2 regions of the Mesorhizobium sp. M1328 genome follow, and region 2 is predicted to be linked to the other one. Evidence: predicted binding sites of a transcription regulator. Region 2 holds the regulator's gene; the other holds the start of a gene.
What was found. The regulator PhoB, encoded in region 2, activates phosphate uptake and scavenging genes when phosphate is short. The targets are predictions, from matches to a motif close to TGTCATNNANCTGTCAT.

Region 1: NKH23_RS09205 (RNA degradosome polyphosphate kinase) is a predicted target of PhoB. The motif match lies at 13,303-13,319, and genes of this name have one in related genera.

The regions. Positions count from the first base shown of each region.
Region 1 is NZ_JAMYLO010000003.1:139,064-154,020, reverse strand. Features, by position in the region: gene NKH23_RS09265 (hypothetical protein) at 1-94, shown strand, start outside; gene NKH23_RS09260 (TetR/AcrR family transcriptional regulator) at 156-767, opposite strand; gene NKH23_RS09255 (NIPSNAP family protein) at 917-1,717, shown strand; gene NKH23_RS09250 (amidase) at 1,752-3,200, opposite strand; gene NKH23_RS09245 (alpha/beta fold hydrolase) at 3,209-4,057, opposite strand; gene choX (choline ABC transporter substrate-binding protein) at 4,054-4,989, opposite strand; gene betI (choline-binding transcriptional repressor BetI) at 5,112-5,714, shown strand; gene NKH23_RS09230 (SDR family NAD(P)-dependent oxidoreductase) at 5,830-6,588, shown strand; gene fumC (class II fumarate hydratase) at 6,734-8,131, shown strand; gene NKH23_RS09220 (DoxX family protein) at 8,260-8,688, shown strand; gene NKH23_RS09215 (DoxX family protein) at 8,808-9,233, shown strand; gene ppx (exopolyphosphatase) at 9,496-11,028, opposite strand; gene NKH23_RS09205 (RNA degradosome polyphosphate kinase) at 11,028-13,229, opposite strand; gene NKH23_RS09200 (zinc-finger domain-containing protein) at 13,380-13,625, shown strand; gene NKH23_RS09195 (FAD-dependent monooxygenase) at 13,645-14,880, shown strand.
Region 2 is NZ_JAMYLO010000013.1:125,324-140,280, forward strand. Features, by position in the region: gene NKH23_RS21990 (adenylate/guanylate cyclase domain-containing protein) at 2-1,069, opposite strand; gene NKH23_RS21995 (SRPBCC family protein) at 1,186-1,626, shown strand; gene NKH23_RS22000 (VOC family protein) at 2,041-2,622, shown strand; gene NKH23_RS22005 (glutathione S-transferase family protein) at 2,650-3,513, shown strand; gene tolA (cell envelope integrity protein TolA) at 3,878-4,282, shown strand; gene NKH23_RS22015 (hypothetical protein) at 4,420-4,635, opposite strand; gene NKH23_RS22020 (DUF2865 domain-containing protein) at 4,969-5,940, shown strand; gene NKH23_RS22025 (hypothetical protein) at 6,023-6,376, opposite strand; gene pstS (phosphate ABC transporter substrate-binding protein PstS) at 6,972-8,033, shown strand; gene pstC (phosphate ABC transporter permease subunit PstC) at 8,093-9,082, shown strand; gene pstA (phosphate ABC transporter permease PstA) at 9,086-9,937, shown strand; gene pstB (phosphate ABC transporter ATP-binding protein PstB) at 9,934-10,737, shown strand; gene phoU (phosphate signaling complex protein PhoU) at 10,770-11,477, shown strand; gene phoB (phosphate regulon transcriptional regulator PhoB) at 11,494-12,183, shown strand; gene NKH23_RS22060 (ROK family protein) at 12,193-13,437, opposite strand; gene xylF (D-xylose ABC transporter substrate-binding protein) at 13,724-14,764, shown strand; gene NKH23_RS22070 (sugar ABC transporter permease) at 14,907-14,957, shown strand, end outside.

The sequences.
Region 1 (14,957 bases), on a different contig from region 2:
CGACCTGCAGGCAGTTGTGGCCAGGCGCTATGACGAGGGCACCAGTGCCGAAAGCGTGGTCGGCTACGAGCTGATCAAGCCGCTGCCGAATTAGGAGCTCGGCCTTCCCGCCTTGGTCGTGACATCAGCGACAGGGCGCCTCTGTCCTGCCGGCGTCAGAGGGCTCTGTGCAGTATCCTGCTACGTCGCCTCGTTCCTGTTTTGGACGACATAACTCCCTGCTCCAACGCCATCAGGCAGTCGCGCAGCACGCTTGCGTCCTGTGCGGTCTTGGCCATCGACATGGCGCCGGAATAGCTGGCGACGGCTAACGCTGCAAAGCGCTGCGGATCGGTGCCCAGCTCCCGGCCCGCCTGCTGGTCGGCGCTGATCTTGTCGGCGATCGCCTGACGCCAGGTCGAAAAAATGCCGGCAAGGGCAATGCGGAAATCCGGATCGGCAAGCGACAGCTCATGCGCCAGGTTGTTAAGCGGGCAGCCGCGCACGAAACCCTGCCGCTCCAGCTCCGCCGCGACGGCCGCGAACACGGAGCGCACGCCCTCGCGCGCTGAGGGAGCCTCCCGCACCGGTGCGATCCATGTCTCTTCTACCGCGGCGGCGACCCGCTCCTCGATCACTGCAAGCGCCAGCGCCTTCTTGGTTGGGAAATGGTGGTGCAGCGCGCCGCCGGTGACGCCCGCCGTCGCCATCAGGTCGCCCATGCTGGAGGCGTGATAGCCGCGTGCCTGAAACGCCTCCTCGGCGACATCGAGCAACTTTTTGCGCATGCCTTCGGGGTCGTTGGTGCGTTTTTGAGCCCGCGACTTTGGGCGAGCGGTTATCTCTGCTGACATCTTCAGACGATAGCAGATTGACAAAACAGGACAACCGGTCTGTTTTATAAACAGGATGACTGTCCTGTTTTGGAGATCCAGCGATGAACCTGCCTTTGAACGCCGAATCTAAATCCGATCTGCTCGCCTCGCCCGTTGTCGAACTCCGGCAATACACGCTGAAACCCGGCCGGCGCGAGACGCTGATCGGCGTCTTCGACAATCAGCTGATCGAGGGCCAGGAAACGGCGGGGATGACCATCATCGGCCAGTTCCGCGATCTCGACCGGCCGGATATGTTCGTCTGGCTGCGCGGCTTCGACGGTATGGAAGCGCGGAAAAACGCTCTGACCGCCTTCTATGACGGGCCGGTCTGGGCTGCCTGGCGCGACGCCGCCAACGCCACGATGATCTCATCCGACGACGTGCTGCTGCTGAAGCCGGCCTGGCCGAGCGCCGGCCTAGACCTCTCGGGATCGCAACGGGCAGCCACACCGGATTTCGAAAAACCAACCGTAAGCAATGATTTGCAGGCAATTGTTGTCATCAGGATTCATCATTTGCGGCCGGGCCTGGAAGCCGGCTTCGCCAGGGATTTCCAGACCGGGGCTCTTCCGGTGCTTGCCGCACTTGGCGCAAGGCCGCTCGCCGCCTTCGTCACCGAGCATGCCGAAAACAGCTTTCCGCGGCTGCCGGTGCGGGCCGGCGAAAACGTCTTCATCAGCATCACGGGTTTCGACAGCGCCGAAGCGCACGCTCGCCACGAGGCAGCCTTGGCTGCCTCCCCGGAATGGCAGGCATTCGAGCAGGCCGCGCAGCGGGAATTGGCCAGGCCCGTGGAGGTTCTGCGCCTGGCGCCGACGGCGCGATCGCTGCTCGGGCGCCGGTATGACCAACGCCGTTGAAGCGCCTATATCCGCCGGAGTCCCCTCATCTGGTTCACGCCTGAAAATGCCTGGCATGGATCACCTGATAACGCGCCGTCCATGCGGTTGCCTGCTCCAGGTCAAGGGAAACGCGAAGCAGCCGGTGATCCTCGTTCTTGCGGCCAATAAGCTGGATGCCAATCGGCAGGCCGCCTTTCGACTGGAACAGCGGCAGGCTGGCGGCCGGTTGGCCGGTGACATTGAAGATTTCCGTGAAAGGCGCAAAGCCGTAGGCCCGGCTCGCCCAAGCCTCGTAATCGAAGACAGCACCATCGCCATGGATGGCGCCAAGCCGGGGTGGCAGGTCGGCCGTGGTCGGCGTCATGATCAGGTCGAACGCATCGAAGGCTCTCGCCATCGCCAGCGAAGCGCTGTGCACGTGGTCTTGCGCCCTCAGATAGTCGGCGGCCGAAGACCGCCAAAAACAGTCGAGCGCGTGACGAGTCAGGCCTTCGATTTCGCCAGCCGCCGGCATCCGCCCGATCTCATCGGCGCGCTCGTCAACCAGCCGCGCAACCTCCGACATCCAGAAGATGCTCCAGTCCGCTCCGGCGCTGGCTTCCCGCGGGAAACGCGCCTCTGTGACCTCGTGCCCCATATCCTCGAGGAGGATTATGGCTTCCTGGAATTTTTCCCCAATCTCGGACGCGACCGGCGTGCCATCCGGCCGGTGCGCCAGGCACGCGACGCGTAGACGCTCGCCGGCGGAAGACAGCCAGTCCAGGTAGGACGGCACCGATTTCGACACGGAGTAAGGCGCTCCTTGTTCTGGACCGGCAGTCATGTCCAGCATGGCGGCGCTGTCCCGAACGGTGCGGGACAGGACGTTCTCGGCGTAGAGCCCGGCGCCGACCTGACCTCGACCAGGCCCGACAGGCGTGAGCCCGCGCGACGGCTTCATGCCGAACACGCCGCAACAGACAGCCGGCACCCGGATCGAGCCGCCGATATCGGAACCGTGGGCGACCGCCACCATGCCGCTTGCCACCGCGGCAGCAGCACCACCGCTCGAACCGCCCGCCGTCAGCGAAAGATCCCAGGGGTTCAAGGTGGGGCCGCGAAAGCTGGGCTCGGTCACGAAGTCGTTGGCAAATTCCGGCGTGTTTGTCTTTCCCAGCAAGATCAGACCGGCGGCCCGCCAGCGCCGGACGATCTCGCTGTCGGGCTTCGGCTCGGCGTCCTTGAAGTAGAGCGACGAGTGCGTCGTCGGCCACTCCCGTACATTGACGCCGGTGTCCTTGACCAGGAAGGGAATGCCGGCGAGTGCGGCTTGCCGGTTGCAGCTTGCCGCGGCGGAAAGCGCCCGGTCCGCATCGATTAGTGTCACGGCATTGATGGCGGGATTGATGCTTTCGATCGCCTCGATAGCCGCCTCGACGACCTCGATAGGCGATAATTCGCCCGAGCGAACATGCCCGGCCAGGGCGACGGCATCCAACGCCACGTATTCGGAAAGATTCATGACTGCTCTCAGCCCGGATTGCCGGTCGCTTCGAGGTCGGCTTCATTCCAGACCTTGAAATATCGGGCGATGGCTGCCGCAACCAATGCCGGATCCTCCCAATGCGAATTATGCCCGCATCGCGCCGCGCTCACGAGCTTGGCGGCAGGGATTTCTTCGAGGAGCCGCCGTTGGTGCGTTTCGTCGAAGAGAACGTCGCGCCCGCCAGCAATGACAAGCGCCGGCAGGCGCAGCGTGCGCGCCTTGTCGGTCAGATCGATGCGCCGAACCTGCTCCAGGATTGCGCGCCAAAGTGCCGCCGGCATGGCTGACGCCTCCTCCGCAGTCATGGTCAGGAAGTCCGCTGGAACCTCGGCCTCGCAGGCATGCCAATAGTCATAGAACGGATCGGCCGGCGATATCGGATCTCGAAGCGCCCGCACACCAATGGTCATCGGGTGGTCCTCACCGATCTGCGGCCGCAGCGTTCCGGCCATCAGCACCAGGCCGCCGATCATCTCGGGGTAGCGCGCGGCTGCCTCGATCGCCACCATACTGCCCAGGGAATGCCCGACCAGAACCGGCCGCTCGAGCCGCAATTGCTCGATCAAACCCGCCACGTCTTCCGCGAAATCCGCCGGGGCGAAGCCGCGTGTGCCGGCCGGCGAGGCGCCATGCCCGCGCAGGTCTGGCATGACAAGCCGGCGCCCGGCGAGATGCGGCGCCAGCAAGGAGAAGCTGCGGCTCGTGTCGGAGAAGCCGTGCACCAGCACCAGCGCGGGCTCCTGACCGTCGATTTCGACGCAGGCCGTTTCAGCGCAGCCGGGACCGACCCTGCGCTTGCGGCCGTTCCAGCCCGCCTGATCGGCCGATATCACAGGCCGAGCTGCTGCTTGACTGCATCGAGCGCGGGCTTGCCATCGAATGTGGTGACACCGGCAAGCCAGGCGCCGAGCCTATCCGGATTCTCCTTGATCGCCTTCAGGCCGGCTTCCTCCGGCTTCATGCCGTCGTTGATGAGATAGCCCATGCCGAGATTTTCGAAATCGATATCGAAGGCGAGGTTCTTCAGCAACTGCCCGACATTCGGGCACTGCTGCAGATAGCCCTTGCGCACCTGCGTCGTCACCGTCGCGGCGCCGAAGTTGGGGCCGTAGAACTTGTCGCCGCCGCTCAGATATCTGAAGTCGTACATCGTGTTCATTGGATGCGGCGCCCAGCCCTGGAAGACGATGAAGCGCCTTTCCTTGATCTCGTAGCCGACCTCGGAAAGCATGCCGGCTTCACTCGATTCGACGACCTGCCAGCCATCGAGGCCGAGCGACTTATCAGCGATGGCGTCCATCATCAGCTGGTTGGAGCCCGGCTCGATGCGGTACATCTTCCTGCCGAACTTGTCTGCGAACTTTTGCAGGTCGGCAAAATCCTTGACACCGGCCTCCCAGACGTAAGTCGGTACGGCAAAGGTGTATTTGGCGCCGACGAGATTGACGCGCACATCGTCTACCGAGCCGTCCTTCTTATAGGGCCCGTAGTAGGTGATCATCGCCGGATCCCAATAGCCAAGGAACACGTCCAAATCATTGTTCTTCAAGGATTCATAGATGACGTTGATGCCCAGAAGCGAGCTTGCCGGCTTGTAGCCGAGCGCATCGAGCAAGACGCTGGTGACGCCGGTGGTGAAGGCAAGGTCGTTCCATCCAGGCTCGGCCATGCGCACGACCTTGCATTGCTCGGGTTCAGCCGCAAAGGCCGGCTGGCTAGCCAGCAGGACGCACAGCGAGGCGCCCATTCCAAGGCTACGAAGCATTTCGGTTCTCCTCATTTCATCAACAGTGTTGACCACTCGGTTTTTATATTGTCCCGCTGGTTAATTCTTGATCTCGACGGACGAAAATGTCAACGTCGGTTTTCGATGCATGGATCCGGCCCGTGAAACTCAAGCGTCTCAGCGACATACGCCGCAAAGAGCTGCGGCAAGCTGCCTTTGCCGTGCTTCAGCGCGAAGGCATAGCTGGCGCGACCATCGAAAAAGTGGCGGCACAGGCCGGCGCGTCGAAGGGCATCGTGCTGCACTATTTCAGCAGCAAGCGGGAACTGTTCGAGCACGCCATGCGGGAATCGAACCTGGTGCTGCGTCATGCGGTGGTCGAGCGGCTGAGACAGGCGCGCACGCCAATGCAACGGATGGACGCCATCATTGAAGGCAATTTCGAGCCGCATCTTTTCCAGCCGTCCCTCTGCCATGCCTGGCTTTCGCTTTGCGCGGAGGTGCCGCGCGACGAAAAGCTGGCTCGCATCCAGAAGGTGATCCATGCGCGCATGCGCTCCAACCTGCTATCCGGCCTGCGCGGTCTGGCGCCGGCGCGCGATGCTGACGAGATCGCTTTCGGCGTCACCGCCCTGATCGACGGGCTGTGGTTGCGGCTTGGCCTGCAGCCCGGCAGCGTCACGCGTGAACAGGCCATTCATCAGGTCAAGGATTTCGTCGCTACGCGGCTGGCTGTTCGGCGCGGTGCAGCCGCTGCCGAATAGACCATCGTGCCCGACAGCCGAAGTTCATACTGTGAGATAGGCCGGCGGCTTGACGACAATCGGCGACGGCGCTGCTCTCCTTACCAGACAAGACGGCAATGCGCGGGAGTGTTGGATGAGACTAGGCGGCAAACGGGCACTGGTCACCGGCGGCTCGGACGGGATCGGGCTGGCAATCGCCGAGGCGTTTTTGCGCGAAGGCGCGGACGTGCTGATCGTCGGCCGCGACGGCAAAAAACTCGAGGCCGCCCGCAAGCAGCTCGGGGATAATGTCGAAACGCTGTCGGCCGACCTGTCGGCCAGTGCCGGCATCGATGCCGTGGTCGAGCATGTCAAACGCGGCCCGCCTGTCGATATCCTCGTCAACAATGCAGGCGTAGCGTTCCTGGTGCCGTTCGAAACCGTCAGCGAGGACCAGTTCCAGCAGTCCTTCGCACTCAACGTCACGGCGGTATTCTTCCTCACTCAGCGGCTGTTGCCGCATCTCGCGCCGGGCGCGGCTTCGGTGATCAACATCTCGTCCTATTTCGCGCACAAGATGATCCCGAAGCGGCCGTCCAGCCTCTATTCGCTGTCGAAGGGCGCGCTCAATTCGCTGACCAAGTCGCTCGCCTTCGAGCTCGGGCCGCGCGGTATAAGGGTCAACGCCATCGCGCCCGGCACGGTCGACACGGCGATGCGGCGCAGGTCGATCGAAAATCTGCCTGAGGCCGCGCAAGCCGAGCTCAAGGCCTATGTCGAGCGCAGCTACCCGCTCGGCCGCATCGGCCGAACCAGCGACCTTGCCGGCATCGCGGTCTATCTCGCGAGCGACGAAGCGGCATGGACCAGCGGCGGTATCTTTGCCATCGACGGAGGGTACACGGCGGGGTGAGGAGCGCGCGCTCTTCTTTCTCCCTTGCGGGAGAAGGAAAAGGCGCTGCTTCAACCGATTTGCATCCCCATCGTCCGCAATCTCCGCTTGAACGCGTTTGTGCAACGCGATACGCCGTTTGCAAATTGCAAACCGGAGAGACTTCGTGAGCGTGCCAGAGACCAGAACCGAAACCGACACGTTCGGTCCCATCGAGGTCGCCGCCGACCGCTATTGGGGCGCGCAGGCGCAGCGTTCGCTGGCCAATTTCAAGATCGGCTGGGAGAAACAGCCGGCCTCGATCGTGCGGGCGCTGGGCATCGTCAAGCGGGCGGCAGCGGAGGCCAATATGGAGCTGAAGCGGCTCGATCCGGCGATCGGCAAAGCCATTATCGAGGCCTCCCAGGAGGTCATCGACGGCAAGCTGAACGAGCATTTCCCGCTGGTCGTCTGGCAGACCGGTTCTGGCACGCAGTCCAACATGAACGCCAATGAGGTGATTTCCAACCGGGCGATCGAGCTTTTGGGCGGCGTCATGGGGTCGAAGAAGCCGGTGCATCCCAATGACCACGTCAACATGAGCCAGTCGTCGAACGACACCTATCCTACGGCCATGCACATCGCCTGCGCCGAACGCATCATCCACGATCTGCTGCCGGCGCTGAGACATTTGCATGCGGCACTCGAGGCCAAGACCAGGGCTTTCGCCCACATCGTCAAGATCGGCCGCACCCACACCCAGGACGCCACGCCGTTGACGCTCGGCCAGGAATTCTCGGGCTACGCGGCGCAGGTCGCCTCGTCGGTCAAGCGCATTGAGATGACCCTGCCCGGTCTGCAGGAATTGGCACAGGGCGGCACCGCGGTCGGCACCGGCCTCAACGCGCCGGTCGGTTTTGCCGAAAAGGTGGCGGCGCGCATCGCCGCAATCACCGGCATCGATTTCGTCACCGCGCCGAACAAATTCGAGGCGCTGGCCGCCCATGATTCCATGGTCTTCTCGCACGGCGCCATCAATGCCTGCGCGGCAGCGCTGTTCAAGATCGCCAACGACATCCGCCTGCTCGGCTCGGGCCCGCGTTCGGGCCTAGGCGAATTATCGCTGCCGGAAAACGAGCCGGGCTCCTCGATCATGCCGGGCAAGGTCAATCCGACCCAATGCGAGGCCATGACGCAGGTTTGCGTGCAGGTGTTCGGCAACAACGCGGCGATCAGCTTCGCCGGCAGCCAGGGCCATTTCGAGCTCAACGTCTACAATCCGCTGATGGCCTATTGTTTCCTGCAATCGGTACAGCTGCTGGCCGACGCTTCGGTGTCGTTCACCGACAATTGCGTCGTCGGCATCGAGGCCCGCGAAGACAACATCAAGGCAGCGCTCGACCGTTCGCTGATGCTGGTGACGGCGCTGGCGCCGACAATCGGCTACGACAACGCCGCCAAGATCGCCAAGGCGGCGCACAAGAACGGCACAACGCTGCGCGAGGAAGCGCTGGCCACCGGGCTGGTCAGCGAAGCCGACTATGAGCGGCTGGTACGGCCGGAGGACATGACGCACCCAGGGTAAGTTGATCGCGAAAACGTTACCTCGGTGAACAATCCGTAACCAATCCGACGTCTTTGGTGAACAGTCGGCATGCGCTAACTGGACGGCTATCCCAAGTCGTTTGGCCAAACCCTTCTGGAGAGTTACGCATGTCCACCAACACGTCCACCAACACTTCGTTTGCCGGCACCGCCTCCGGCGCCTCGGGCACGATCCTGCTCGGCCGCATCCTGCTTTCTGTCATCTTCCTGCTTTCCGGTTTCGGCAAGCTGACGGCCATTGCCGGCACCGCCGGCTATTTCGGCAGCCTCGGCCTGCCGCTGCCGATGGTGACCGCCATCGTCGTCGGCCTGATCGAACTGCTTGGCGGCCTCGCCATCCTCGTCGGCTTCCAGACCCGGATCGTCGGCTGGGTGATGGCGATCTTCACAGTCGCCACCGCACTGGTCGCCCACACCGGCTGGGACGATCAGATGCAGATGATCAATTTCATGAAAAACCTCGGCATTGCCGGCGGCTTCCTCGTGCTCGCCTCGTCGGGTGCCGGCGCCTATTCGATCGACGCCAAGCGCGGCTGAAGCGGCCCAGCATTTCCTGAACAAAGGGGCGCGGAATTTTCCGCGCCCCTTTTTCGTTGTCGGTTTATATCTGCTGGCTGGAACTCTGCTAGGATCGGCCGCCGATATCGGAGGAGACCATGCCTCGCAATGCGCTGCTCTTGCTTTCCCGGCTGCTGCTCGCCGCGCTGTTCGTGCCGTCCGGCTTCCATGCGCTTGCCGACATCGCCGGCACATCGGGCTATTTCGCCGGCCTCGGCCTGCCGCTGCCGACGCTGGTGGCTTGGGCGACAGGCCTGTTCGAGCTGATCGCCGGACTGCTCATCCTCGTCGGCTTCAAGACACCTATCGTGGCACTGCTGCTCGCTGCCTTCTGCATCGCGGCGGGCTTCATCGGCCATTATGGTCAGGGCGGCGACGATCCGACGCTGACCTTCATGCATTCGCAGATGCTGATGAAGGACATCGCCATATCAGGCGGTTTCCTCGCGCTGGCAATGGCTGGCGCCGGCGCATGGTCGGCTGACGGGCGGATGCCCAGAGCAATTGCTTCACCCAAAAGCTAGCGCTCGACTCGTCCACCTGCAGAAGTCGGCGCCGCCCCTCATCTGCCTGCCGGCATCTTCTCCCCGTATAGTGACGGGGAGAAGGAAGCTGGCCGCGACCCCGGCACCCTTTCTGCAACGCTAGGAGTAAGCGAAATCTGTTGCGAAGGGATCTTTCTCCCCGTCGCTATACGGGGAGAAATGCCCGGCAAGGCAATGAGAGGCAGCGCCAACCTGAAGCGATTGCCTTGAGGCGGAGCTAAGATTACTTGGCTGAGACAGCCTACTTCACCGTCATGCTCGGCCCGCCCTCGACTGCCAGCACCAGCCTGCGGTTGGTGACCCTTGCCAGCTGTGCCAGCCGGCCGGCCGGCCGCTCGCCGTAAAGATCGGCCAGCGCTGCCGGCAGCACCAGCGCCAGCACGCCATTGCCGCGGTTTTCCCATTTCAGCCGTGGCATGACGCCCGGCATTGCCGCGGTCAGCAAATAGACGACGCGCAGCAGTGCCGCCAGCACGCGGGCGCGTTCGAGATAGCGCGGTGTCGCCAGCCCACGGATTTCCGGAGCGGCTTCATTGAACACCCCCTCGTGGCGAAACAGGCTGACAAGCGCCAGGAAGGCGCGGCCGGGATGGTCGACGCCAATGAACGAGGCGTGGGCGATGATGTTGAGCGATTGCTTGCCGCGATATTCGGGATGGGCACGCCAGCCGATATCGGCGAGCAGGCAGGCGGCGTGGCGGTAGCGCGCTTCATCCCTGGTTTCGTCGATGCCGAAGGCGGCGAACGCCTTCCCGGTCCATTCGACAAGCTCATGCGCGTGGTCGACCGAGCGCGAGCGCAGGCGGGCAAGCTCTTCCGCCGCCGAGATCAGCGGATCGGCTTTCTGCTCGGCCTTGTCGAGCAGCGAATAGAGAAAGCCCTCGCGCACGCCCAGCGCCGAGACGATGATCTTCGAGGGCTGCATCGCCGCCATGATCTCCTGCAGCACGATGGCGCCGTAGGGCAGCAGCGAGCGGCGGTTCTTGGAGACGCCCTCGATGCCTTTGATCTTATCGATCTCGGCCTTGGCGACCTGCCGAAGGAAGTTTGCGGCGCTTTCGATGCCGATCTCGTAATGGTGCATGACGCCGAGCGGGTAGTTGGTCATTTCCATGTGCAGCCGGGCGAGGTTTCGCCAGGTGCCGCCGACCGTGTAGAAGGCCCTGCCCTGCCCGCCCTTCAGCAGCTTCGCCCGCGCCAGTTGCTCGCGCGTGATCCTAGCCGCCTGGGTCAGCGAGTTCTTCGCCATGTCCTGCAGGCGCAAGCCGCCCAACGGCAGCGTGATGCCGTCACCGATCGTCTCACCATCGATGTCGATCAGTTCGAGGCTGCCGCCGCCAAGGTCGCCGGCAATGCCGTTGGCCGGGTGGAAACCGGAGATGACGCCGAGTGCCGAATAATGGGCTTCCTCGCGGCCGCTCAGCACCTGGATCTCGGTCTTGAGCACGTCCTCGGCGCGGTGGATGAAGTCGGGGCCGTTGACGGCCTCGCGAGCGGCGGCGGTCGCCAGCACATACATGCGCTCGGCGCCGGCCTGGTCGGAAAGCGCGTGGAAGCGGCGGAACTCTTCCATCGAGCGCGTCACCGCCTCGGGATCGAGCTTTCCGGTCGAAACGATGCCGCGGCCGAGGCCGGCCAGCATCTTTTCGTTGAAAAGCAAGGTCGGCGAGCGCGCCAACCCCTCATAGATGACAAGACGGATCGAGTTCGACCCGATATCGATGATGGACAGCGGTCGGCGGTCCTGCAGCCGGCCCTGGGACGCTGAAATCATCAGCCCGTCGCTGCGTTCTGTTTCTTGCGGCGCTTGAACTGCGCGATGCGCTTGGGGGCATGCGACTTCAACGCATCGCCCCGTCCGGACAGGCTCGGATTGGTCATGAAATATTCCTGCGCGTTGAACGGTTCCTCGCCCTCTTCCAGCACGACGCGCCGGGAGGTTCCATCAGCCAATACGTCGAAACTTTGCTGGTTGTCCATGATGTTGCCGAGCATGATCTGGCCGAGCACCTGTTCATGCACAGTTGGATTGGTGATCGGCACCATGGTCTCGACGCGGCGGTCGAGATTGCGTGGCATTAGATCGGCCGAGGAGATGTAGACGATCGCCCCGTCCGATGGCAGGCCGTGGCCGTTGCCGAAGCAATAGATGCGGCTGTGCTCGAGGAAACGGCCGACGATCGACTTCACCCTTATGTTCTCCGACAGGCCGGGCACCTGCGGCCTCAGGCAGCAGATGCCGCGCACGACGAGATCGATCTCGACGCCGGCGCGGCTGGCGTCATAAAGCGCATCGATGATGATCGGATCGACCAGCGCATTCATCTTCATCCAGATGCGAGCCGGCCTGCCGTCCAGCGCGTGGCCGATCTCGTCCGAAATGTGCTTGAGAATGCGGTTGCGCAGCGTGAACGGCGATATGGCCAGCCGCATCTGCTCGGCCGGTTCGGCATAGCCGGTGATGAAGTTGAACAATTGCGCAACATCGCGCGCGATCGTCGGGTCGGTGGTGAAGAAGGACAGGTCGGTGTAGATGCGGGCGGTGACCGGGTGGTAGTTGCCGGTGCCGAGATGCACGTAATTGCGTAGCCTGCCGTCCTCGCGCCGCACGACCAGCGACATCTTTGCGTGGGTCTTCAGCTCGAGGAAGCCGAAGACAACCTGGACGCCGGCGCGCTCGAGGTCGCGGGCCCAGCGGATGTTGGCCTCCTCGTCGAAACGCGCCTTGAGCTCGACCAGCGCCGTCACCGACTTGCCGGCTTCCGCCGCATCGACCAAAGCCCGCACGATCGGGCTGTCGTTGGAGGTGCGATAGAGCGTCTGCTTGATCGCCACCACTTCCGGATCGGCCATCGCCTGGCGCAGGAACTGCACCACCACGTCGAAGGATTCGTAAGGGTGGTGGACGATGATGTCCTTCTCGCGGATGGCGGCAAAGCAATCGCCGCCGTGCTCACGGATGCGCTCGGGGAAGCGCGGATTGTAGGGCGTGAACTTCAGATCGTCGCGGGCGACGGCGACGATCTCCGAGATCTGGCTAAGCGCCAGCGGGCCGGTAAGCACGCTGATGCGGCTGGCCGAGACGCCGAGCTCGCCGGCGACGAAATCGCGCAATTCGGCCGGCATCAGCCTGTCGAACTCGATGCGGATGACCGAGCCGCGGCGTCGCCGCTTCAGCGCCGTCTCGAACAGCCGCACCAGATCCTCGGATTCTTCCTCGACCTCGATATCGCTGTCGCGGATAATGCGGAACGTGCCGGAGCCCTTGACCTCATAACCGGGGAACAGCTTGCCGATGTAGAGGCTGACCGCCTCTTCGAGCGGAACGAAGCGGACGTGATGCTTGCGATCCGGCAAGCGGATGAAGCGCCTCAGCGCCACCGGCAGGCGCAAAAGCGCGCTCATTTCCTCGCCGTTCTTGCGGTGGCGCAATTGCAGCGCCATCGAGAAACCGAGATTGGGAATGAACGGAAACGGATGCGCCGGGTCGATCGACAGCGGCGTCAGGACCGGAAACACCTGCTCCTGGAAATGGTCCTCGAGCCAGGTCTTCTCGTCCTTGGTCAGGGCATCGCGGGTGATGCTCTCGATGCCTTCCTTGTTGAGCTGCAGCATCAGCGCCGAAAGGCTGTTCTGCTGGTCCTCCTGCAGGCGCTCGACCTCGCGCAGCAATTGTTCGAGTTGCTGCTCGGGTGTGCGGCCGTCCGGGCTCTTCAGCACGATGCCCTCGCGCACCTGGCCGGCAAGACCGGCGACGCGGACCATGAAGAACTCGTCGAGATTGGCGGCCGATATCGACAGGAAGCGAACCCGCTCGAGCAGCGGATGATTGGCGTTCAGCGATTCCTCGAGCACGCGCCGGTTGAATTGCAGCCAGGAAAACTCGCGGTTGACGAAGCGGTCAGGATTGCCGCCTTCGCGGCTCGCCGCCTCGATGGTGATGAATTCGTTCTGGACCGGCTTCAGTTCGTTCATAGTTCCTGCTCTTCTCACACCTGTCCGCGGATTACGGTGTTAACCGGCTTAACTTATCCTCTGACAGGCTTTTGCGACAGTTTCATTTCATCGATCTTGCAAAGAGACGGGTTATGATCCAGATGCAACCGACAAGATCAGGAGACGACGATGGCAGGCGGTTCCATTCCCCATTTCCAGAACGATGCGGGCTATCCGGCAATCGACATCGGCGTCAAGGAATTCATGTGCACCGGCGCCAATCCGCCTTTCGATCACCCGCATGTATTTCTCGACATGGGCGACGACAATGAAAAAGTCTGCCCCTATTGCTCGACGCTCTATCGCTATTCGCCGAAGCTGAAGGCATTGGAAACGCAGCCGCCGGGCTGCCTCTATATCGACCAGGCCGCCTGATTCTTCCGCGACAAGCCTGATGCAGGAAACGCAGTCCCGGCAGGTCGTCATCGCCGGGGCGGGCGTCGCCGGGCTGACCGCGGCACTGGCCTTCGCCGACCGCGGCTATCGGATAAAACTGTTCGAACAGGCGCAGCACCTCGAGGCTGCCGGCGCCGGCATCCAGCTTTCGCCCAATGCGACACGCATTCTTCGACAATTAGGCGTACTCGATCGGCTGTTGCCGACGGCGGTGCGGCCGGAGGCGGTCGTACTCAAGGATGCCCCCACGCTGCGCGAGCTGGCGCGCGTACCGCTTGGCCAGGCAGCCGAAACGCGCTGGGGAGCGCCCTATCTCGTCGCCCACCGCGCGGATCTGCAGTCAGCGCTGATGGAGCGGATAGCCGAGCGGCCCGGCATCGAACTTGTCACCGGCGTTCTCGTCGTCAGTGCCGCCGTCAAACCCAATGGCATCGCCGCAACGATAGAGGTTGCCGGCACGGCCATCGAAACGGAAGCATCGTTGCTGATCGGCGCGGATGGCGTCTGGTCGTCGGTGCGAGAAACGCTTGCCCGCAACGCGGCCGAATTCGGTAGTAGCCGGTTTTCAGGTGAGCTGGCGTGGCGCGCCACCGTCGGTGCCGACAGCCCTGCCGGACAAACCTTTGCAGCGATCGGTGCGCCCGATTGCGTTACTGCATTCCTCTATCCCGGCTTCCATATGGTCGCCTATCCGGTGAGCCGTGGCACTGTCTTCAACCTCGCGGCCTTCACCAGGGGCGAGCGCATCGCCGAGGGCTGGTCGGGGCATGCCGACCCCGCCAGCCTCTCAAGCGCCATGCGCGATACCGCGCCGGCGCTGGTCCGTCTGGTGAGCGAGGCCGCGCCGTGGACGGCATGGCCGATCCACACCGTCGAGCAGCGGCGGTGGACGACGCCGGAAGGCATCGCGCTGATCGGCGATGCGGCGCATGCGATGACGCCCTTTGCCGCACAGGGCGCGGCGATGGCGATCGAGGACGCGGCGACGCTTGCCGGCTTCGTTGCCGCTTCGCCAGCCGATCTTGAGGGGGCGCTTGCCGCCTGGGAACAGGCGCGGCGGCCGCGCGTCGCCCAGGTCGCCCGCCGCGGCGCCGTCAACCGCCTCGCCTGGCACGCGGCCGGGCCGGTGGCGATGGCCCGCAACCTGTTCCTGGCGATGCGCTCACCCGAAAAACTCGCCGCCGATCTCGACTGGCTCTATGGCTGGCGGGCGTTGGACGATGGCGCGCGATGATACGCACGACAGGCTGGCGGGACAGCGCCCCTCTCTGTCCTGCCGGACATCTCCCCCACTTGGGGGGAGATTGGCCA
Region 2 (14,957 bases):
TCTATTCCGGCAAGCCGAAAAGTGTTTGCGCGCCTGCTATTCCTCCGAGCGGATGACTGCCCATGGCGATCATCGGCTCGGTAGTTTCTGCCTCGAACACTGTCGACGCGAGCACCGTCCGTCCCAACGGCTTGCACAGCCCTTCGATGCGGCTGACAAGATTTACAGCCTTGCCGATCGCGGTGAAGTCCAACCTGCCGGCAGTGCCGATATTCCCCCAGAGTATCTCGCCGACATGCAGACCAATGCCATATCCGAGCTCAGGGCCGCCATTGCGGCGCCGAGTTTGGTTGAGATGATCTATCCCGGCGCGCGTGGCCTTCACGGCGCGTACCGCAGCGTCACATGCGGCATTTGCATCGCGCTCGCCAATCGGGAAAATCGCGAGGACGCCATCACCTATAAACTTGAGAACCTCACCACCAAATGCGTGCACCGCGCCGGCGACGCAATCGAACCAGGCATCAAGTACCAATACGATCTCGTCTGCATCATGAACCTCGGATAGATCGGTGAAACCTCGAAGGTCCGCGCACAGAAGCGCAGCCCGTATCGTCTCTCCCTTTACTCGACGAGAATGACCGTTGAGCACATGTGCTGCACTGCGCTTTCCCAAATATGCTTCGAGCAATGCGCGTTTCGCGGACCGTTCTGCGAGTGCGGTCATCGGAGCCGCAGCAAACCGGGAGATTTGCCGCAGCAGCTCTGACTGCGCCTCATCTGGAGTATGATCGAACGCCCACACCAAAGTCGGTGCGACACCGCCCGCTCGCTCGTCGAACACGATCGCCCGCGTCGTGCCAAGCCACTCCCGCAGCACGAGCCGGGGATCGGCATTCTGGCGGTCGGCGCCTATCCCCAAAGCCTCGACCACTTCACCCCCAGGCGCTCGCCAGAGCCAGATGCGGCGTGAAATGATCGGGTCGGGAGCGTCCTGCGCCAGCGCGCCGGCGATGATCGGCAAGCCGTCTTCCATCAAATGCGTTGAGAGCTGCAATAGAAGTCGCCCACCGTCGCCAATATGCGCGGCGTCGTCCAGAAGGAATGAAAGCGAGTTTGCGAGAAGCATCGGTAGAAGGTCACTCGGCACCGGCTTATGCTTACGCCTCGAACATCTTCTTGCAACTCCCCACATTCGCTTCAATCATGCACGGCATTCGGAGTGGATGTGACCTGGAGTGAGCGATGGCGGAATCGGTTTACACAGAGATTGAGGTCGCCGCGCCACAAGCGACCGTGTTCGCGCTTTTGACGGATCCGGACCAGATCGTGCGATGGATCGGGACCGAAGCGAATTTGGATGCATCGCCGGGCGGTCTGTTCCTCGTCAATGTCGGTGGTCGCCATATGGCGCGCGGTGAGTTCACCGAGGTGATCCCGGTCCACCGTCTTGCCTACAGTTTTGGTTGGGAAGACAACGAGACCGTGCCGCCCGGCTCCAGCCATGTCGAGATCGACCTGATCGCGAGGGATGCGGGGACACTGATCCGCTTCACGCACAGCGGACTGCCGAACGCAAAGGAGCGTGACAGCCACCGAAGGGGATGGGAGCACTACCTCTCAAGGCTGAAGATCACTGCCGATGGGGGACATGTCGATCCCGACGTGCCGATGAAGAATATGTGATTTTCATCTAAGGGCCGCGGATGCTCGTAATCCGAACCAGGCGCGGCATGCGTCAACGAGGCCCCTTTGACCTGCCGTCGCCAAACCGGCCGCTCGGGAAACCCAGCGACCTGCGGGCTACCGCACCATTACAGCTGCCGGCGACGGATCGTTTCGGCGAGCTCGGCGAAGGCGTCCGCGATCCCGGTGCCGCTCTTGGTGCCTGCGTGGAGTTCTTGAAACTCAGCGCTTCTGGCGCAACGCCTCGGATTGAATTAGCATCCGTTCATCAAAGCTCCGGCCGCACTCCTGCAGGATGCGGAATGCGGAGCGCAGGCGAGGCCGGGCGTGGTCACATGCCGGGCGCTGATCCAAGCGCGACTGGGCATCCGAACTTCCGTTCGGCGGCAAGACGGCGTGGCCGGGAGGAAGGCAATGCAAAAACTGCAATCGCAAGGCGTCCATCACATCACGCTGGTCGGCGCCGGGCGCCAGACTTCCATCGATTTCTGGGAAGGCGTGCTCGGCATGCCCTTCATCTTCGAGCAGCCCAATCTCGACAAAGCCAGCGAAAGCCATCTCTATTTCGATCCGGGCGACGGCCGGCTGATCACCGTCTTCACCGACGAAAGCCGCACGCCGGTCAAGCGGCGCACGCCGACCGATACGGGCTGCGTCCATCACATCGCGTTTGCGGTGTCGCGCGTCACCTTTTTGCAGGCGGTCGCCCGGCTCGACGAGCGCGCCATCAAGCACAGCGGCGTCAAGGATCGCGGCTTCATGGACTCGATCTATTTCGAGGATCCGCTCGGCCTGCTGATTGAGCTCGCCTCCTACCGTTTCGAGCCGCCGGCGGGCTTCACCCATGCCGACGTGCTGATGCAGGCGCACAAGATCCGCCTCGCGCGCGGCGACTACAACATCGCCGAAGTGCACCTTGCCGACGCGATCCAAGCGCTTGTCGAGCGCTCGCGCGCAACCTTGTCGGAGGATCGCGCACCGAAAAATCCATACTGACGACACGCCAAACAAAGGGAGGACATAATGGCAAAGACAGCAACGAAGAGTGCGAAAAAGCCCGCCGCCAAGGCAGCCAAGCCAGGAGCGAAGCCGGCGGCCAAAGCTGCCGTCAAGTCAGCGGCGAAAGTGGCAAAGCCGGCGGCAAAGGTCTCCGCCAAAAAGGCCGCGAAGGCCAAGGCGAAACCGGCGAAAAAGCCGGCGCTGATGCTCAGCATGCTGAAGCCGAGCGTCAACAATATGAGCGTTCGGGTGTTTGCACGCGCCGCCGGGCTCGACCATTCCGAGACCGACGTATGGGGCCATACGCGCTCGCCCGAATATATGGCGCGAAACCCGGCCCATTTGACGCCGATGATCGAGGACAAGGGCCTGCCGAGAGGTGTCTTGTGGGAAAGCTGCGCCATCATGCAGTACCTCGCCAACAAGCACGGGCTGGAGAAACTATATCCCAAGGCGCCGGCCAAGCGGGCAATGATCGACAGTGCCATGTTCTACCTGATCGGGACGCTCTACCCCTACGTGGCGCGCGCCACTTATCCTGCACTGAATTTCCCGCAATATGCCGGCGAGGTCGGCCACAGCGACGCTCATCCCGACAAGAAGTCGGAAGCCCAAAAGGCCGCTATAGAAGCGATAGCCGAGCCGCTGGAGGTGTTTCACAGCTTCTTCAGGAACGGCAAGCCGTTCATCGGCGGCAAGAACCCGTCGATCGCCGACATCCGCCTGGCGGCGACGCTCGAATTCCTCGCCGTCATCGACTATGCGCTGCCCCAATGGGCAAAAGACTATATGGCGGCGATCGAGAAGAAGCTCGGCAAGGCCTATGCCGAGCCGGCCGGCGATGTACGCGGCTATATCGCCTATGTGCGGTCGCAGGCCAACGCCTGAGGCACCTGCAGGCCGGCGATTGTGCGCACGTTCTGCAGGAGCCGGTAATGATCTGGGGTAATTCTTTTTTGCTCTCCCCTGTTTGCACGATGTGGGGAGCTTAAGGTTTCGTTAACCGAAACCCTTTCTACTGGTATTTACCTCCAGCCCGCGACCACGGATGTACTGGCGCGGATGGAAAGCAAAGGTCGGCTACTCGCCGGCCTTTTGCTTGTTGCAGCCTGCCGAAGTTGCGGCTGACGGCGCTTCACGACGCCTGCATGGCTGATGAAGCGCGTTGCCGCCATCTTGTCATCACCGATGTCGGCCCTACCATCGAAGTTAGTCACGTCCTCGAGGGCGGTTCAAGGACAGAGGCCCTGTCATGAAAAGCATTGCTGGAATGGTGGTGATTGCAGGCGCCATGCTGGCGGGTGCAGCCGGTCAATCGAATGCAGCGACGCTCAACACCATGCCCGAGGTCGGGGCTGCCATCCAGGCGTGCTGGACCCCGCCGGCGAATGCCGGGAATTCCACCGTCACCCTGAGCTTCAGCTTCAGGCGCAATGGCACGCTGATCGGCCGGCCCAAGCCGACCGCCATCCGCGTGGCCGGCGACGAGAAGGCACGGCAGGCTTTTGTCGATGCGGCGATTGCGGCCGTGGACCATTGCCTGCCGTTGAGCCTTTCACCGGCGCTGGCTGAAGGCATCCCGGGCAAGGTGTTCACTCTGCAATTCAACTCGCCCAAACAAAAACAGCCTGCAACGCGAGTGCAGGCTTCGCCTTGATCTTTTCCGACAACCGGATTCCACTTTTCGGGATCTAGTGCATGTCGCGCAAAAGTGTGCAGCGGTTTTGCGACAACGACATGCATAAAACAAGAACCTAAGCGCGTCGCATGAGGCCCGATCGATCGCGATGCGCTTTAGTGGCGGCTTCGTCTGGCCTCGACATGTCGCGCCAGTTCCGGCATCTCGAAGACATAGTCGCTCCAGGCCGATTCCGGTATCTGGCCGGCGAGATAGCACTCCAGCAAAAGCCTCTGCTCGTGGTCGAGTGGCCTCGGTGCGCGTTCATGGTCCAACCCAAGTGAATGGAACAGATTCCTGGTCAGGTCCGCGACAGTGAAGTGGATCGACATTTGCGGTCTCCTCCTTTGGCCGTTCAACGCCGAACTTGGGGCTAAGGTTTCAGCAACGGCCGGCCGGTAACGCCGGATTGATCGCGCTGCGGAACCAGCCGCGCGCATCAAACTTCGCCGTGGCGGGCGTCCGCCGGCGTTGCTGCCGGTTCGTCTCAATCTTGAAATAAAAATGTAATATTGAATTTACGTCAGTGGATATAATACACTAGAACTAAAGTCTCTGGCGGCGGCGTGGTCTACTTTAATTAGATAAAACTGATTTAGCCAGTACTTATCCATAGTCGACAAAGAAATCTTGTTCTCGGCGCAACAAGGATAATGGTCGTTCCAATGACACGCTTCTGGCCTCTCACGATTTTGATGCTGGTGTTGGCAATAGCCGTTGCGCTCGGTACGTCCTCCTCCTATGCGGATAGCTGCGGCGCCATCAGGAGCCAATTGCTTTCGGCGGGGCGCGGCGCCGGGACCAGCCCCGAGCTTGCCCAACTGCGCCGGCAACTCGCCGCGATTCAAAGGCTGGAGAGACAGCGCCGATGCACGGCGAAAACGGCCGGCTTCTTCTTCAACCCTTGCGCCGACCTGGTCGCCAGCAAGGCGGAGGTGCAACGGCAGATCGCCAGACTGTCGAATTCGGGCAGGGACACGTCCGGATTGAAGGCCAGGTTTGTCGCGCTGGGTTGCGCCGCCCCCGCTGCCAAGAAACAGCCGGCGCAGCAGCGCACAGCACCCAAAACCCAGTCCGCAGGCGCAACAATTGGCGGCAATCGGATGCTGTTTTGCGTTCGCTTGTCGGACGGATATTTCTTCCCCGCGCCAAAATCGCAGTTCGCCAAGAGCGACGATCTGAAGGAAACGGTCGATCAGTGCCGCTATATCTGCGACGATGCCGGCGTCGACCTCTATACGCTGAGCGACGCCACTCGCGAGACCGAAGAGATGATCGCGCTCGAGTCGGGAAAGCCCTATGTGGAGCTACCTGCCGCGTTCCGGTACCGCGACGACGCGAACTTCAAGGCCTGTGACGTCAAGCGCTATTACCGGCGCGTCGCCGAACTCAGGGCACGAACCGTGACACCGGCCAACATGACCAACGCCATCATTCCGTTGCCGACGGCAAAGCCGGATTTTGATGTCGTCGCGGAAATTCCTGAGTCCGGGATCGAAGCCGCCGGTGCCGCTCCCTCAGGGGCCAAAACGCCGGCTGCCGAGGTGCAAGGGGCTGCCCAGCATCAGTCGATCGAAAGGGCGATCGGAGCGCGGCCAGTGAGAGTGGTCGGCCCGGCCTTTTTCCCGGCGGACTGACCTAGGCGGGCGAAACGGCGAACGGCTGGCCGAATAGCCGCTTCAAGGCCTGGAGCCGTGCGCATCGACCGATATCGGCTGGTTATTCGCAGACCATGCGGGCCCGTTTGCCGGGCTCGCTGACATTCCTGCAGGTGAGCGGCTTCGCCGGCTGCGATGACAGCATGGGCGGATTGTTGGCGACCCTCCTCCGTGGCGCTGCAACGGAAGCTGCGCTCCTGCGCACCGCCGGCCTTTTCGGCGTTTGCGGCGCCACTGGAAAGACGTCGGTCTCCAACTGCGACTGTTCGGTTTGCGCCTGCGGCGAAGGCCGGTCCCAGAACCGGCGAACATCGAGCGGCTTGGGAATGATCACAGTGCCGTCATAGCTGCGCGCGCAGCCGCTTCCCAGAGGCAGCGCCAGGCACAGGAAGACAGGCAGAATCCGTCGAAACATCAGCAACACCCCTGCAAGCTTATAACGCTGCTTCGGCCTAACCGACAACCGGCGGAATAGTGCGGAGGGAGTAGATAGGGTGAAGTAGAAGTCGTCGCACTTCCAGTCGAAGCCCTGCTCGATTCGTCAACGCTTCCAGCGTAAAGCCATGGTGCGATCGCACCATACCAAAGCCGCGCTCAGTGGCGACAATGGGATATTCGAAGTTCCGCTCCTCCAGTTACGGGCGGGAGCAGCGACCGCCGGCAAGAAACAGGGTCAGATTTACCCCAACGGACCTGTTTCGGCGATGGCTCGGCCATGACACGTTCTGGCTGCATGCAACGCGCTCCCGTCCGGTTTTTTTCTTTTAAAGCCGGTTGCTGCGATCGCCGAGCAGACGATGCCGGCCGGAATTCACGCAAGCTGCTGATTCCAGCGGCAAACCGCGGCCCATGCCGACAAAGGCCGCGGCCGCTCCTTCTTAACCCGGCTGGACGACGTTACCGGAGCGACATGAAACTGTCATGCGACTGTAATAATCGGGGGCTATTGGCCTCAGCGGGCGCCGGAGGAATGGCGCCGAGAGACCATATTCCGAACAGGAGCAGGCCACATGAGACATTTCATCCGCTCGGCGGCCGTTGCGATTGCAATGGCTGCGGCGACGACCACCCTCACCCTGTCCGCCGCGCTCGCCGCGGACATCTCCGGCGCCGGCGCCACCTTCCCCTACCCGATCTATGCGAAGTGGGCCGACACCTACAAGAAAGACACAGGCGTTGGCCTTAACTACCAGTCGATCGGTTCCGGCGGCGGCATCAAGCAGATCAAGGCCAAGACCGTCACCTTCGGCGCTTCGGATGCGCCGCTCAAAGGCGAAGAGCTTGAAGCGTCCGGACTGGCTCAGTTCCCGATGGTGATGGGCGGCATCGTTCCCGTCGTCAACCTCGAAGGCATCAAGCCGGGCGAGTTGGTTCTCGACGGCCCGACGCTGGCCGACATCTTCCTCGGCAAGATCACGAGCTGGGATGACGAGGCGATCAAGAAGCTCAATCCCGACGTCAAGCTGCCTTCGCAAGCGATAGCGGTCGTTCACCGTTCCGATGGTTCGGGCACGACGTTCAACTTCACATACTACCTCGGCGACGTCAGCGCGGACTGGAAAGAAAAGGTCGGCGTCGACAAGGCCGTGGAATGGCCCGTTGGCATCGGCGCCAAGGGCAATGAGGGCGTTGCCAACAACGTCTCCCAGACCGGCGGCGCGATCGGCTATGTCGAATACGCCTATGCCAAGCAGAACAAGCTCACCCACACCGACATGATCAACAAGGACGGCAAGAAGGTCGAGCCTGCCGCGGCGGCGTTCTCGGCGGCAGCGGCCAATGCCGACTGGAGCTCGCAGCCGGGCTATGGCGTCATCCTCGCCAACGAGCCGGGCGCCGAGTCCTGGCCGATGACGGCGGCGACGTGGATACTCCTGTACAAGAAGCCGGACGACGCCGCGACCACCGCCGAAGCCCTTAAATTCTTCGCCTGGGCATATGACAAGGGCGACGAGATGGCCGGCGAGCTGGACTACGTTCCGATGCCCGACAAGGTGGTCGAGAGCGTCAAGGCCATGTGGGCCAAGGAAGTCGTCGGCAGCGACGGCAAGCCGCTCTACTCGGCTATGTAATGTCCTTCAGGGAGGGCGTCGACGGCGCCCTCCCTGTTGCCTTCAATCGCGAGGACCCAATGACCATCGCTTCCGATGCCATGCCATCATCTGCAGCAGCCCGGGCGAGGGAAGCTACGGTCCGGCGCTTCGCGCTCACAGATGCCATATTCCGCGGACTCACCCGCGCTTCCGCAATTCTGGTGCTGGTCATCCTCGGCGGTGTCGCGATCTCGCTGTTTGCCGGCTCATGGCAGGCGCTGTCGTCCTTCGGTTTTTCTTTCCTGACGACTGAGAGCTGGAATCCGGTCACGGAAAAATTTGGCGCACTGGCGCCGATCTACGGCACCCTGGTAACGGCGGCCATCGCCATCCTGATCGCGGTTCCGATCGGCATCGGCATTGCCGTGTTTCTCACCGAGCTCTGCCCGCGCCCGCTCAGGCGCCCGATCGGCATAGCGGTCGAGCTATTGGCCGGCATTCCGTCGATCATCTATGGTATCTGGGGCCTGTTCGTGTTCGCGCCGTTCCTGCAGACGACGATACAGCCCTTCATCATCAACATCTTCCACGGCGTGCCGGGACTATCCAGCCTTTTTGCCGGCCCTCCTTACGGCATCGGCCTTCTGACCTCGGCGCTGATCCTCGCCATCATGGTGTTGCCCTTCATCACCTCGATCACCAAGGACGTCTTCGATACAGTGCCGGCGGTGCTCAAGGAATCGGCCTACGGCATCGGTTGCACGACTTGGGAAGTGACCCGGCGCGTGGTCATTCCCTATACCCGCATCGGCATCATGGGCGGCGTCATGCTTGGCCTCGGCCGGGCGCTCGGCGAGACCATGGCGGTGACCTTCGTCATCGGCAACGCGCACCGCATCAGTGCCTCTCTGTTCGCGCCGGGCACGACGATCTCGGCGACCATCGCCAATGAATTCACGGAGGCCGACGGCGACCTCTACACCTCCTCGCTGGTTTCGCTCGGCCTGATCCTGTTCGTCATCACCTTCCTGATCCTTGCCGCCGCCCGCTATATGCTGATGCGGATCGACGCCCGTACGGGAGCCTGACCGATGTCGACATCCTCATCGCTCCACAGCCGCCGCAAAGCCAGGAATTCGGTGATGATGGCGCTTTGCGTCGTCGCCGCCGGCATCGGGCTTGCCTGGCTGGCGCTCATCCTCGGCGCGCTGGTCTATAAGGGTACGGCCGGGCTTTCGCTCGCGGTCTTCACCGAGATGACGCCACCACCCGGCGAGGCCGGCGGCCTGCTCAATGCCATCGCGGGCAGCCTGCTGATGACGATCATCGCCGTTGTCGTCGGCACGCCGATCGGCGTGCTGGCGGGAACCTACATGGCCGAGTATGGACGCTTTTCGCGCATCACCACCGTCGTCCGCTTCATCAACGACATCCTGTTGTCGGCGCCGTCGATCATCATCGGCTTGTTCGTCTATGAGCTGATGGTGCGGCCAATGGGACATTTCTCGGCCATTGCCGGCGCCGTGGCGCTTGCCATCCTGGTCATTCCGGTGGTCGTGCGCACCACTGAAGACATGCTCAACCTGGTACCGAACGCGTTGCGTGAAGCCGGTGCCGCGATCGGCGCGCCGCGCTGGGTGGTGATCCGTTCGGTCGCCTATCGCGCCGCATTGTCCGGCATCGTCACCGGTATATTGCTGGCGATAGCACGCATTTCCGGCGAGACGGCGCCGCTGCTCTTCACCGCGCTCAACAACCAGTTCTGGAGCAGCAATATCAACGCGCCGATGGCCAGCCTGCCGGTGACCATCTTCCAGTTCGCTCTCAGCCCTTACGAGGAATGGCAGCAGCTGGCGTGGACCGGCGCACTCATAATCACCCTGACGGTTCTGGGCTTGAGCATCCTCGCCCGCAGCCTTACCGGACGCAGAGAGGACAGATGACACAGATGTTGTCCCCGGACATGACGATGACCGAAACGGTCGCCGAGAAGACGAAGATCGAGGTCAAGAACCTCAACTTCTACTACGGCCAGAGCAAGGCGCTGAAGGACATTAGCCTGTCGCTGCCCGAGCGCAGTGTCACGGCCTTCATTGGGCCTTCGGGCTGCGGGAAATCGACGCTGCTGCGTGTGTTCAACCGCATCTATGAGCTCTACCCGAAACAGACAGCCGAGGGCCAGGTGCTGCTCGACGGCAAGAATATTCTCGACCGGTCGCAGGATCTCAATCTGCTGCGCACCAAGATCGGCATGGTGTTCCAGAAGCCGACGCCGTTCCCGATGTCGATCTACGAGAACATCGCCTTCGGCGTCAGGCTCTACGAGAATCTCGGCAAGTCCGAGATGGACGGCCGCGTCGAACAGGCGTTGAAGCGCGCCGCGCTGTGGAGCGAGGTCAAGGACAAGCTCAACGCCAGTGGCTTGAGCCTGTCCGGCGGCCAGCAGCAGCGGCTCTGTATCGCCCGCACCGTGGCCGTGAAGCCGGAAGTCATTCTGCTCGACGAACCGGCTTCGGCGCTCGACCCGTTGTCGACGGCCAAGATCGAGGAACTGATCGACGAATTGCAAGCCGACTACACGATCGTCATCGTCACTCACAACATGCAGCAGGCGGCGCGCGTGTCGCGCCAGACCGCCTTCATGTATCTGGGTGAGCTGGTCGAGTTCGACCGGACCGAGAAGATCTTCACGTCGCCCCGCGAGAAGCGCACGCAGGACTACATCACCGGCCGCTTCGGCTGAGCCGTTCCGATCATGCATATGAGGACAGGACCATGGGCGAACACACAGTCGCTTCTTTCGACGAGGATCTCGAGCAGATCAGCAAGCTGATCCGCGACATGGCCGACCTCGCCGGTTCGATGGTCGGCGGGGCGACCAAGGCCCTGTTGAATTCCGACAACGTGCTGGCGCAACGCGTCGTTTCCGACGACGCCATCATGGATGCGCGTCAACGCGAACTGGACGATCGCGCCATCACCCTGATCGCCAAACGCCAGCCGATGGCCCACGATCTTCGCCATGTCGTCGGAGCGATCCGTATGGCCGGCGACCTCGAACGCATCGGCGACCTTGCCAAGAACATCGCCAAGCGTGTGAGTGCGGTCGGCCTCAGCGTCACGCCGCGCGACCTGTCGCATTCCATCGACGCGATGGCGCAGCTGGTGCTCATCCAGGTGCAGGGCGTCATTGAGGAATATGCCGCAGGCGATGCGGCCGCGTTGGCCAAGCTGCGTGCCGCAGACGAGCGCATCGACGTCAAATACACGTCCGTGTTCCGCGAGCTGTTGACCTACATGATGGAAGATCCGCGCAACATCACCGCTTGCACGCATCTGCTGTTCTGCGCCAAGAATCTGGAGCGGATCGGCGACCATGTCACCAACATCGCCGAAAATGCGTATTATGTGCTGACCGGCGAGCAATTGCCGGTCAATCGTCCGAAGCAGGACGAAACGACAATGTCCGCGCCGGTGACATAATGGGGGTGCCCAGCCGATGATCGCACCACGCATAATGGTGGTGGAGGACGAGGAGCCGTTGGGTGTGCTGCTCCGCTACAATCTCGAATCCGAAGGCTACCAGGTCGAGGTGGTGACACGCGGCGACGAAGCCGAGATCCGTTTGCAGGAGAATGTGCCCGATCTTCTGGTGCTCGACTGGATGATACCAGCGGTTTCCGGCATCGAGCTCTGCCGCCGGTTGCGGGTGCGCCCCGAAACCGAGCGGCTGCCGATCATCATGCTGACCGCGCGCGGCGAGGAGAGCGACCGGGTGCGCGGTCTTTCGACCGGCGCCGACGACTATCTGGTCAAACCATTTTCGACACCGGAATTCATGGCCAGGGTCAAGGCGCTGCTGCGGCGCGCCAAGCCGGAAGTGTTGTCAAGCGTGCTGAAGGTCGGCGACATCGTGCTCGATCGCGAATCGCACAGGGTCTATCGCAAGAAGAGCGAAATCAGGCTCGGGCCGACCGAATTCCGGTTGCTCGAGTTCATGATGCGGCATCCGGGCCGCGTCTTCTCGCGCAGCCAGTTGCTCGATAATGTCTGGGGCGAGACGATCTATATCGACGAACGCACCGTCGACGTGCATGTCGGCCGGCTGCGCAAAGCCGTCAACAACGGCCGCATGCCTGATGTCATCCGCACCATCCGCGGTGCCGGCTACGCGATCAGGGAAGATTGATCCGCCGGGTCAGGCCACGTTCTTTCTGACGCGGGGCCTCATTTGCGCGCCCGGCGCGAAAATCTCCTGGTCGACGAAGCTTAACGCCCGCATCGCACAGCCTTCGCGGATCAGCGGCAATTCGTTCGGCTCGGTATCGAAGGAGATCGAACCCGAATGCTGGCCGCCGGCGGTCTGGGCGATGGCCTGGCGCAAGGCCGGCTCGATCAGATCGAAGGCGGCGGCACTGGCGCCGACCATCGCGACCGGTGCCGGATCGATCAGCGCGAACAGCGAGCCGAGACCGAAACCCAGCGCCTCGCCGGCCTTGCGGTAGGCCTCGCGTTCCGGCCCATCCTTCTCGCGCGCCCGGGCCGCCAGCGCGCGCATGTCGGCGTCGCTGACGTCGGCGATGGGTTCGCTGTCTTCGCTCATCTGCCTGGCGTTGCGCCAGATGGCGTAGTTGCCGGCATAGGCCTCGATGCAGCCGCGCCGCCCGCATCGGCAGAGCGCGCCGCCCGGACGATGGATCATGTGGCCAAACTCGCCGCCGGAGGAATGCGTGCCGGTGAACAGCTCGCCCTTCAACACCAGCCCCATGCCGATGCCGTGCGAAAGCAGGATGGCGATGAAGTCGTCGCGATAGCGATCCGGATCGCGCCAGCGCAAAGCCACCGCCATCATATTGCAGTCGTTCTCCACCGTGGCCGGGATGCCGAATTGATCTTCCAGCATATCGGCAAAGGCGATGTCCGTCTGCGGCGTGATCGGCGACCACAGCATGGCGCGTGCAGGGGAGTCGGTAATGCCCTGAATCGCCAGGGCGATGCGGGCGACACTGCGGACGTCAAGGTCTGGATCCTCCAGCCGGCGCCGGACGACGGCCATGCATTCGCGGATCAGCTCGTCGCGCGGCATGGTCAGCGTGTCCAGCCGGCGCTGTTCCTCGGCTACGACGTGTCCCGCATAGTCGATGATGGCGGCCGACAGGAAGTTGAGCGACAACACCACGGTCAGCACCGCCGCCGCTTCCGGGTTGAGGGCGAGGCCGACCTGCGGACGACCGCGTTTCAACGAAACGGGCTCGCTTGCCTTGCTCTCGGCGAGGATGCCTTCCCGTATCAGGTCGGAGGAGATCGCCGATATGGTCGAATGGCTGAGGCCGGTGGCTGCGGCGATCTCCGTACGCGATGGCTGGCCAACCCGGCGGACTGCCGAGATCACCATCGCCCGGTTGCGCCGGCGCAAATCGTCATGGCGGATTCCGACCGACATCGTTTTGCTTTCCTCCCGGTTGCCGCGGCCGCTCATGAACCGGAAGCCGTCGGTAATGTCCGACAAATAGTGTCGGATGCAGGCAAATAGTGTCAGATGCAGGTGGCGCTGTCATCGTTTATTCCGACGCTCGAAAAAACTCTCAGACTCATCAAAATCCATCAGAATCGATGTTGACAGCAGCCGGAGATCGGGCCAGTATTTTTTCGAGGCTCGAAAAAATTAGGGGCCTCTAAGCTGGTCTTTGGGCCAATGGTCACGCCGTACGCGGCGCAGGGAGGATATGATGAAGAAATTCACGACCGCCATTCTGGCGGGTGTCGCCATGACGCTGGCGCTGGCGTCGGTGGCGCAGGCTAAAGACAAGGTCATCGGCGTTTCCTGGTCGAACTTCCAGGAAGAGCGCTGGAAGACCGACGAGGCCGCAATGAAGGCGGCCATCGAGGCCGCCGGCGAGAAGTATATTTCCGCCGACGCACAGTCCAACCCCGGCAAGCAGCTCACCGACGTCGAGAGCCTGATCTCGCAGGGCGCAAACGCACTGATCATCCTGGCGCAGGACGCCTCGGCCATCGGGCCGGCCGTGCAAAAGGCGCTGGACGAAGGTATTCCGGTTGTCGGCTACGACCGGCTGATCGAGAACAAGGACGTCTTCTACCTGACCTTCGACAACAAGGAAGTCGGCCGCATGCAGGCCCGCGAAGTGTTCAAGGTGAAACCGGAAGGCAACTACGTCTTCATCAAGGGCTCGGGCGCCGATCCGAATGCCGATTTCCTGTTTGCCGGTTCGATGGAAGTACTGAAGGACGCAATAGACAGCGGCAAGATCAAGAATGTCGGCGAGGCCTATACCGACGGCTGGCTGCCGGCCAACGCCCAGAAGAACATGGAACAGTTCCTGACCGCGAACGACAACAAGGTCGATGCAGTGGTCGCGGCCAATGACGGTACTGCCGGCGGCGTCGTCGCCGCATTGACGGCGCAAGGGCTGGCCGGATCTGTTCCGGTTTCGGGCCAGGACGGCGACCACGCCGCGCTGAACCGCATCGCGCTCGGCACGCAGACCGTGTCGGTGTGGAAGGATGCGCGCGAGCTCGGCAAGAACGCCGCCGAGATCGCCTCGCAACTGGCCGACGGCAAGCAGATGACCGACATTGCCGGCGTGAAGGATTTCACCACGCCCGGCGGCAACACCGTAAAATCCCTGTTCCTGACCCCGGTCGCCATCACCAAAGATAACCTCAACGTCGTCATCGATGCCGGCTGGATCAAGAAAGAAGAGGTCTGCGCGGGTGTGGCGGCGGGCACTGTTGCGGTCTGCAACTGACCCGACGTTTCCGAGAAGTCCGAACGCCGCGGCCGCTCGCCGCGGCGTTTTTTCAACAAGAGTTGTTTTTCCGCTTCCGGCGGATAACTTCTAGGCTGCTTCCGGCATCCGCGGCAGACGGCAACCCGGCGGGAGAAACATAATGACCGACACGACTTCCAACACGCCGGTCGACAGCTCGACCGCAGACCGG